DNA from 2 places in the Bacillus sp. AK128 genome. Region 1 is predicted to be linked to the other one. Evidence: a T-box and tRNA genes for the amino acid it is inferred to sense, from the RefSeq annotation. Region 1 holds a T-box; the other holds one or more tRNA genes.
The links. The T-box of region 1 lies ahead of pheS (phenylalanine--tRNA ligase subunit alpha). A T-box ahead of a tRNA ligase gene usually reads a tRNA of that ligase, here a tRNA-Phe.
Positions count from the first base shown of each region.

Region 2: it has a tRNA-Phe gene. The T-box ahead of pheS (phenylalanine--tRNA ligase subunit alpha) is inferred to sense a tRNA for this amino acid. The anticodon was not compared.

Region 1 is NZ_CP096379.1:1,015,334-1,019,741, reverse strand. Features, by position in the region: gene pheT (phenylalanine--tRNA ligase subunit beta) at 1-534, opposite strand, end outside; gene pheS (phenylalanine--tRNA ligase subunit alpha) at 552-1,586, opposite strand; T-box leader at 1,662-1,898, opposite strand; gene M1D60_RS04825 (YwaF family protein) at 1,962-2,675, opposite strand; gene M1D60_RS04820 (TrmH family RNA methyltransferase) at 2,718-3,470, opposite strand; gene sspI (small acid-soluble spore protein SspI) at 3,600-3,809, shown strand; gene M1D60_RS04810 (GNAT family N-acetyltransferase) at 3,877-4,365, opposite strand.
Region 2 is NZ_CP096379.1:4,115,572-4,119,979, forward strand. Features, by position in the region: gene M1D60_RS20625 (ABC transporter ATP-binding protein) at 1-532, opposite strand, end outside; gene M1D60_RS20630 (TetR/AcrR family transcriptional regulator) at 539-1,099, opposite strand; tRNA gene M1D60_RS20635 (tRNA-Leu) at 1,419-1,499, opposite strand; tRNA gene M1D60_RS20640 (tRNA-Cys) at 1,652-1,725, opposite strand; tRNA gene M1D60_RS20645 (tRNA-Gly) at 1,728-1,802, opposite strand; tRNA gene M1D60_RS20650 (tRNA-His) at 1,866-1,941, opposite strand; tRNA gene M1D60_RS20655 (tRNA-Trp) at 1,962-2,035, opposite strand; tRNA gene M1D60_RS20660 (tRNA-Tyr) at 2,054-2,138, opposite strand; tRNA gene M1D60_RS20665 (tRNA-Phe) at 2,169-2,244, opposite strand; tRNA gene M1D60_RS20670 (tRNA-Asp) at 2,423-2,498, opposite strand; tRNA gene M1D60_RS20675 (tRNA-Met) at 2,502-2,578, opposite strand; tRNA gene M1D60_RS20680 (tRNA-Val) at 2,783-2,858, opposite strand; tRNA gene M1D60_RS20685 (tRNA-Glu) at 2,899-2,973, opposite strand; tRNA gene M1D60_RS20690 (tRNA-Ser) at 2,998-3,089, opposite strand; tRNA gene M1D60_RS20695 (tRNA-Asn) at 3,094-3,168, opposite strand; rRNA gene rrf (5S ribosomal RNA) at 3,330-3,445, opposite strand; rRNA gene M1D60_RS20705 (23S ribosomal RNA) at 3,569-4,408, opposite strand, start outside.

The DNA.
Region 1 (4,408 bases):
ATTTAAGCAATCTGCACGGTTTGGTGTTAAGCTTAGCTCTAGAATTTGATCGTCTAAGTTTAAATTAAGAAGTGCATCCTCTCCAACCTCTACGTCATTTGCGAACACATAAATACCTTCAGAGTATTCCTTAGGAACAAGCTTCCCTTCTACTCCAAGTTCTTGAAGAGAACAAATCATCCCGTTGGATTCTTCTCCACGAAGCTTCGCTTTTTTAATTTTAAAATCACCTGGAAGAATGGCTCCAACTGTAGCTACCGCAACCTTCTGTCCTTTTGCCACATTGGATGCCCCACAAATTATTTGAACTGGCTCACCCTGCCCTAGATCGACTAAACATTTATTTAACTTATCTGCATTAGGATGCTGTTCACATTCGACAACATGACCAACAACCACTCCGCTGATTCCTTTGTTTAGGACTTCGACGCCTTCAACTTCAATTCCACTCTTCGTTATAAGTTCAGCAAGCTCATGTGCTGAAACACCTGATAAATCTACATATTCACTTAACCATTTATATGAAACAAACATGATTGTTCTCCCTCCTCTTACGCTCGTTTGAATTGATCAATAAAACGTCTGTCATTAATATAGAAATTACGGATATCTTCAATTCCGTACTTTAACATCGCAATCCGTTCAGGACCCATTCCAAATGCAAAACCTGTATACTTCTTAGAATCAAAACCTGCCATTTCTAATACATTAGGATGAACCATTCCAGCTCCTAAAATCTCAATCCAGCCTGTTCCCTTACAAACATTACAGCCTTCTCCGTGACAAATCTTACATGAAATATCCATTTCAACGGATGGCTCTGTGAATGGGAAAAAGCTTGGGCGTAAACGAATTTTACGGTCTTCTCCGAACATCTTCTGAGCAAATACAGTTAGCGTTCCTTTTAAATCACTCATACGAATATTTTCATCAACTACTAATCCTTCGATTTGCGTAAATTGATGTGAATGAGTCGCATCATCGTTGTCACGACGATAAACCTTACCAGGACAAATGATTCTTACAGGTCCCTTCCCGGCATGCTTCTCTAGTGTTCTAACCTGAATAGGTGAGGTTTGAGTACGCAAAAGCGTCTCTTCAGAAATATAGAATGAATCCTGCATATCGCGTGCTGGATGTCCTTTTGGAAGATTTAATGCTTCAAAATTATAATAATCACTCTCTACTTCAGGACCTTCTGCAATGGTATAACCCATCCCGATAAATAAATCTTCAATTTCTTCTACGATTGCAGTCAATGGGTGATGATTACCCTTACGAACAGGTCTACCTGGGAGGGTAACATCTATTTTTTGAGAAGCAAGCTTTTTCTCCACTTCTGCTCTTTCTAATGAAGATTGTTTGGTTTCAATCGCTTCACTGATTGCTTCTCTTACCTTATTTGCGACTTCCCCGATTAAAGGACGCTCCTCTGCAGGAAGTTTTCCCATCCCCTTTAATACCTCTGTGATTGGCCCTTTTTTCCCTAAAAAGCTTACTCGAATATTGTTTAGTTCTTTTAGCTCGTTTGTTCCTTCAATTTGCTGCAAAGCTTCTTGCTGAAGTTCTAATAAACGATCTTTCATCTTGAATTCCTCCTTTATCTTTACAAACAGTAGCATCCTGTTTTTTACTCAAATACAAAAAAGTCCTCTTCCCAAGAAAGGGACGAGGACTTGATATCGCGGTACCACCCTAATTACTAAAACATGAACGTTTTAGTCACTTCATTGTCATAACGGCTCTTCACCGGAGCACCTTTACGATTTCTACAATCGGTCCAAGTGTCAACTCAAGAGGTGAATTCACTTCTTTCTACCATAAAGGTGCTTTCAGTCTACGACACCTTCTCCCTATATGGCGAATAAAAAGCTACTATTCTCTATCCACGTTTTTGTAATCAATTATGTATTTTTATACTATATGATAGTACATGAAAGTGTTCCTAAAAACAAGTCCAATTAGCTTTTTCCCCTTTTTTCTTTTAACCAAAATGGTAGATACAAGAGAGTGAAGAAAAATACGGCTACCGCTTCAAGTGTAAAAATGTAATAAGGATAAGGACCAAGATAATCTAACAGACTTGGATTAGATGGTTTTCTTGCTAAAAACATATAGTTTCCACCCGTCCATTTGTTAACGAAAAACACAAAAACGGCAATAATATTTAATACAATTAGAGCTCTCCAAATGGATTTAAAAGTCGGTTCGTATCTTTCAATCCACACCATGTATAAGCACGAAAGCATAATCGCAATATGTCCAATGAAAAAATGGAAGTACCGGTAATGAGGGAAATCATAAAAAAGTTCAGGTGTTAGTAAAGCTTGGATTGCCCCCGCCAGTCCAAAAAAGTAAGTCACCTCAAATATCCGATAGCTATTCATAATAAGCATCACGATACAGAGTAAAAGGGAGATTGAACATAGCTGAAGCGGTAGGGTGTCATAAGGATCCCATATGCCCGTTACAGAATACCATGTATATAAAGAGATTTCGCTTACTAATAAAATAGCAATTAAACTATATCGAACTATTTTCTTGTTCCGCCTAATCGCCTCTCGATAAGTAAATAGTAAGACAGCTAAAAAGCCAAACAGAAGTAACATGCTAATATGTGAAATTGAAAATGCAATAAATGGATTGCCCACTTTTAACGAGAAAAAAGCTAACATGCTCCCTCACCCCACCTTTGCTTGTCCACACTGAGCTTACATTTAACCCCTTAAGTAATAGAGTAAAATCCCTGCTGCAACGGTTACGTTTAATGACTCAGCCTTCCCATAGATCGGAATATATAAATTCTGATCGGCTAATTCTAGCAGTTCCTGCTGAACTCCTCTTCCTTCATTACCAACAATAAGTGAAAAAGGCCCTGAAGGTGTTAAATTTTGATAGGATTCTGCTCCCTCTAATGATGTTCCATATACGGTTTGTCCAGAAGCTTTCAATTTCAATACCCATTCCTGTAGATTTCCTTTACTAATAGGTATATGAAAGATAGACCCTTGTGATGCACGAATTACCTTACTATTAAAAACATCAACAGTTCCTTCTCCGATTATAATCTGATCGATTCCAGCGGCATCAGCTGTTCGGATTAATGTTCCGAGATTTCCGGGGTCTTGGACTGCGTCAATTAAAAGTGTGGAATTGACTATAGCATGGTGAGTAAATGATGGCTTTCGGCAAATGGCCGCTACTCCCTGTGGTGTTTCCGTATCACCTATTTCGTTTAATACTTCATCGGCAACCATAAAAACTTCTAATCCATCTAAGTTCCAATCATGAGGTATATGGAAACCTTCTGTTAATAGGATTTCGGTGATATTTCCTTTGTATTTTAATGCCTCTTCTACTAGATGCGCACCCTCTACTATAAAAAGATTCGTTTTATCTCTTTCTTTCTTTGTTTGTAGCTTTTTCCACTGCTTAACCTGTGGGTTTTTCTTTGATTCAATCCTTTTCATTCATCCCATTCCTTTACGTGGCTTTGTATGACACATTATATCGTAATCTCTATACATAATTAAAGCTTCACTGTAGAAACTACATTTATAAGGATTAAACTCCAATATTTTCTTATGAGGTGGGTCAAGATGAATCTAAATTTACGTAATGCTATTATTTCTAATGTGCAAGGCAATAACCAACAAGAGCTACAGGATACCATTTTAGATGCGATTCAAAGTGGCGAAGAAAAAATGCTGCCAGGTTTAGGGGTATTATTTGAAGTCATTTGGCAAAATTCTTCTAATGATGATAAGCAAGAAATGCTTACGACGTTGGAGCAAGCACTAAGCAAGTAACGGAGATAGTAGTAAACAAAAGGGACCATAATCGCTATGGTCCCTTCTAGTTTGCTCTAATGCATTGCTAAATAGTAAAGGTTTGAACCAAACACTTTTCATCCTCAACCATCTCAGTTCGCTCTTCAAAGTTAATCGCAAAATGGCTATAAACATTTTTCCAGAATGAAACCGCAGGAGTATTATCAATAAGCTCGATGACAAAATAACTACCCTTCTTTTCATTAAATAACAACTGTAATGACTGTTTCCCGTACCCTTTACCTTTGTATTTATTTAAAATGAAAAGATCATTAATACTAAAATCATTGTCTTTTTTAAGAAATGGTCGTTCTAATAATAAAATAAAGCCTATGATTTCTTCTTCTTTCATTATAAAGAAAGGAGAGATTCCCTCTATGGTCCAAAACAAGTCTAAATCCTTAAAATGAAAAAAACCATCCTCACCAATCTCTAACTTTGTTGTAAATCGTGAAAGGTCATGAAGGTATAAAGAATATAAATTCCGTAGAATTATCTTTTCATGTTCCTCTACTTTTTCAAGAGTAATGGTCATTATGACTCCCCCTATATCAATCCTTATCTGTCTTGTCTTCAGA
Region 2 (4,408 bases), 1.6 Mb from region 1:
GATTCTTTACATTCAACACACATTCCTGGAACACCTTTTCCATCAAAGGATCAAGTCCAGAAGTAGGTTCATCTAAAATAAATAAATCTGCTTCAGTTGCAAATGCAGCAACCAACGCAACCTTTTGACGATTACCTTTAGAATACGTTCTACACTTTTTGGAAGGATCTAAATCAAACCTCTTAATTAACTCATCCCGTTTAACTTTGTTTACGTTACCATTAAATTTTAAAAATAGATCAATAACTTCTCCACCAGTTAAATTTGGCCATAAATTAACATCACCAGGTACATAAGCAATCCGCTTATGAATATCCACAGCATCCTTCCAAGCATCTTTGTTAAACACTTGAACATCTCCAGAAGTTGCATTTAATATCCCTAGTAACACTCGAATCGTCGTCGACTTACCAGCACCATTTGGTCCTATAAAACCGAGTACTTCACCTCTATTCACCTCAAAATTGACGCCATCCAAAGCAGTAAACTTCCCGAATTTCTTTGTTAAATTGGTAACTTTTAATATACTCATAAACGCTTATTCCTCCCCTTTGTAGAAACAACGCTTTAATATCGATGAATAGCTCTCCCATTCATTGATGATGTCCAGCCCAATAGTATCAAAAGAACTTAAATTTTTCGTTTGAATTTCTGCAAAACCACCCATCGTCCAATTTAGAATCTGAAATGCCTTTTCAGGATCAATATCTTCTCGAAACTTTGACCAGTCTAGATTTTCATAAATACGCTTCAAGCCATCCTCTAAATTACCACCCATAATTCGTTCAACCTCAGATTTAACTTCCGTTGACTGTTCTTCTTGTATTGATTTTAGAAAATCAAATACTAAGGGATACTTCTGCTGAATCCCTAACTTAATAAATCCAATCTGACTAATACGCTTAAATAGATCCCTTTCATTCATGTCAACTTCATCATAAATGACCTCAAGAACCTTAAGTGAATAATCAATCAAATAGAGATACAAATCCTTTTTATTATTAAAATAGTTGAATAATGAACCCTTGGATATTTGTGCTTCTTTAACTATTTCATTTGTTGACGCCTTATCATATCCACTCTGGACGAATTGTTCCATTGCCGCATTAATGATACGTTCTCTTTTATCATTTTTTAAACTGAGAAAATTTGTATTAATAACCTTTCAGTCCTTTCAAATATATGACCAATTTGGTCATTTAGAATATAACACAATTGACCACATTGGTCAATTTATACTCTTCTACAAAATTTTTAATTTACTTGTTGGAAAATGAGTTAGTTCGAAAAGGACCATGTTAAATAAGTGAAAATTATAATTCGAACTGATTAACAACCTTATTTCTTTCACCCAAAACAAAAAAACCCTGAAAATGCTTGTTTTAGCATTTTCAGGGTTTTTTGAACCTTACATTAGATACCGGTGGCCGGGGTCGAACCGGCACTCCAGAGGAACACGATTTTGAGTCGTGCGCGTCTGCCAATTCCGCCACACCGGCAAGTGTAATAATTCTTGCAGACATCCATTAATATATCATGTGAATAGTGGCTTGGTCAATCATGAAAAGGTATTCAATAATCAACACTTGTTTTATAAAATAAAAAAACCAATCCTACATGGTATTGGGATCGTCGCTTATTTAAAGGAATATGGAGGCGGCAACCGGATTCGAACCGGTGGTAAAGGTTTTGCAGACCTCTGCCTTACCACTTGGCTATGCCGCCGTTGGAGCGGAAGACGGGATTCGAACCCGCGACCCCCACCTTGGCAAGGTGGTGTTCTACCACTGAACTACTTCCGCATGATCAATGGATACTTATATATATGCAAAAAGCTTGGCAATATTGACAATTAAACACAAAAATGGGGCGACCGAAGGGAATCGAACCCTCGAATGTCGGAACCACAATCCGATGCGTTAACCACTTCGCCACGATCGCCACTATATTAAATGTTCTATTGGCAGGGGTAGCAGGAATCGAACCCACACCAAAGGTTTTGGAGACCTTCGTTCTACCTTTAAACTATACCCCTATAGTAATAATAAATAAATGGTGGAGGGGGACGGATTCGAACCGCCGAACCCGGAGGGAGCGGATTTACAGTCCGCCGCGTTTAGCCACTTCGCTACCCCTCCATTTATTTAATTACATGATAAAATAAAAAATGGTGGCTCGGGACGGAATCGAACCGCCGACACAAGGATTTTCAGTCCTTTGCTCTACCGACTGAGCTACCGAGCCAAATATAGATAATAAATTGTTATAGTTAATCTTCTACAATTGGGCAAAGCTTCGTCCCAATCTCAGGTAGATAATTCAAGTAGCATCTCGATTGGTACGCTGATGATCTTTCTAGGAAGATTATTCGAACGTGCTCTACCGACTGAGCTACCGAGCCAGATTAAAACTCATAAAAAAATGGCGGTCCCGACGGGAATCGAACCCGCGATCTCCTGCGTGACAGGCAGGCATGTTAACCGCTACACCACGGGACCACTTGGTTGCGGGGGCAGGATTTGAACCTACGACCTTCGGGTTATGAGCCCGACGAGCTACCAGACTGCTCCACCCCGCGATAATATAAATATTACATTAAACTGAATGCATCTCACTTTTGCTATCACGACCATCTCGATTTTTCTTAAGATGATAAATCAAGAAGTCAAAATCGATATGCTGATGAATTCTCAACGATGGTAATTCCACCGTGCTCCACCCAGCGATAATATAAAAGTAAATCTATTTATGGATAGATATTTTCACTGACGTGAAAAATCTATGGTGGAGGATGACGGGATCGAACCGCCGACCCCCTGCTTGTAAGGCAGGTGCTCTCCCAGCTGAGCTAATCCTCCATATTAATGGCAAGTTATTTTCACTAGCGTGAAAAAACTTTGGTGACCCATACGGGATTCGAACCCGTGTTACCGCCGTGAAAGGGCGGTGTCTTAACCGCTTGACCAATGGGCCATATATAAATCCTCGTGGTTGTTGTGGCGGAGAGCGAGGGATTCGAACCCTCGAGACAGTGTTAACCGCCTACACGATTTCCAATCGTGCTCCTTCGACCACTCGGACAGCTCTCCAAGTTGGCTCCACCAGTAGGATTCGAACCTACGACCCTTCGGTTAACAGCCGAATGCTCTACCGCTGAGCTATGGTGGAACAATTGCAAGTTTTGTAACGCATTAAGCTATCATTGGTACGAACATCCCGATCTCAGAAAGATTATTCAAGATGTATCTCAATCGGTACGCTGAAGCTTATTCGATGAAGCATACTCGGTCGTGCTCTACCGCTGAGCTATGGTGGAAAAATTTAAAACAGCCTGGCAACGTCCTACTCTCACAGGGGCAATGCCCCAACTACCATCGGCGCTGAAGAGCTTAACTTCCGTGTTCGGAATGGGAACGGGTGTGGCCTCTTCGCCATCATTACCAGACTATTTTTTGTCACTAATTAGTAGCGACCTTTTTAATTATACTCATTTTACTGAGAATTTCAAGAGGAATTTTTTGTTCCCTCAAAACTAGATAATATCGTATGCAAGAATATCGTTTTAAATATGGTTAAGTCCTCGACCTATTAGTATCTGTCAGCTCCACGTGTCGCCACGCTTCCACCTCAGACCTATCAACCTGATCGTCTTTCAGGGGTCTTACTTCAAAGAATGGGAAATCTCATCTTGAGGGGGGCTTCATGCTTAGATGCTTTCAGCACTTATCCCGTCCACACATAGCTACCCAGCGATGCCCTTGGCAGAACAACTGGTACACCAGCGGTGTGTCCATCCCGGTCCTCTCGTACTAAGGACAGCTCCTCTCAAATTTCCTACGCCCACGACGGATAGGGACCGAACTGTCTCACGACGTTCTGAACCCAGCTCGCGTACCGCTTTAATGGGCGAACAGCCCAACCCTTGGGACCGACTACAGCCCCAGGATGCGATGAGCCGACATCGAGGTGCCAAACCTCCCCGTCGATGTGGACTCTTGGGGGAGATAAGCCTGTTATCCCCGGGGTAGCTTTTATCCGTTGAGCGATGGCCCTTCCATGCGGAACCACCGGATCACTAAGCCCGACTTTCGTCCCTGCTCGACTTGTAGGTCTCGCAGTCAAGCTCCCTTGTGCCTTTACACTCTACGAATGATTTCCAACCATTCTGAGGGAACCTTTGGGCGCCTCCGTTACATTTTAGGAGGCGACCGCCCCAGTCAAACTGCCCACCTGACACTGTCTCCCAGCTCGATCAGAGCTGCGGGTTAGAATTTCAATACAGCCAGGGTAGTATCCCACCGACGCCTCCACCGAAGCTGGCGCTCCGGCTTCTCAGGCTCCTACCTATCCTGTACAAGCTGTACCAAAATTCAATATCAGGCTACAGTAAAGCTCCACGGGGTCTTTC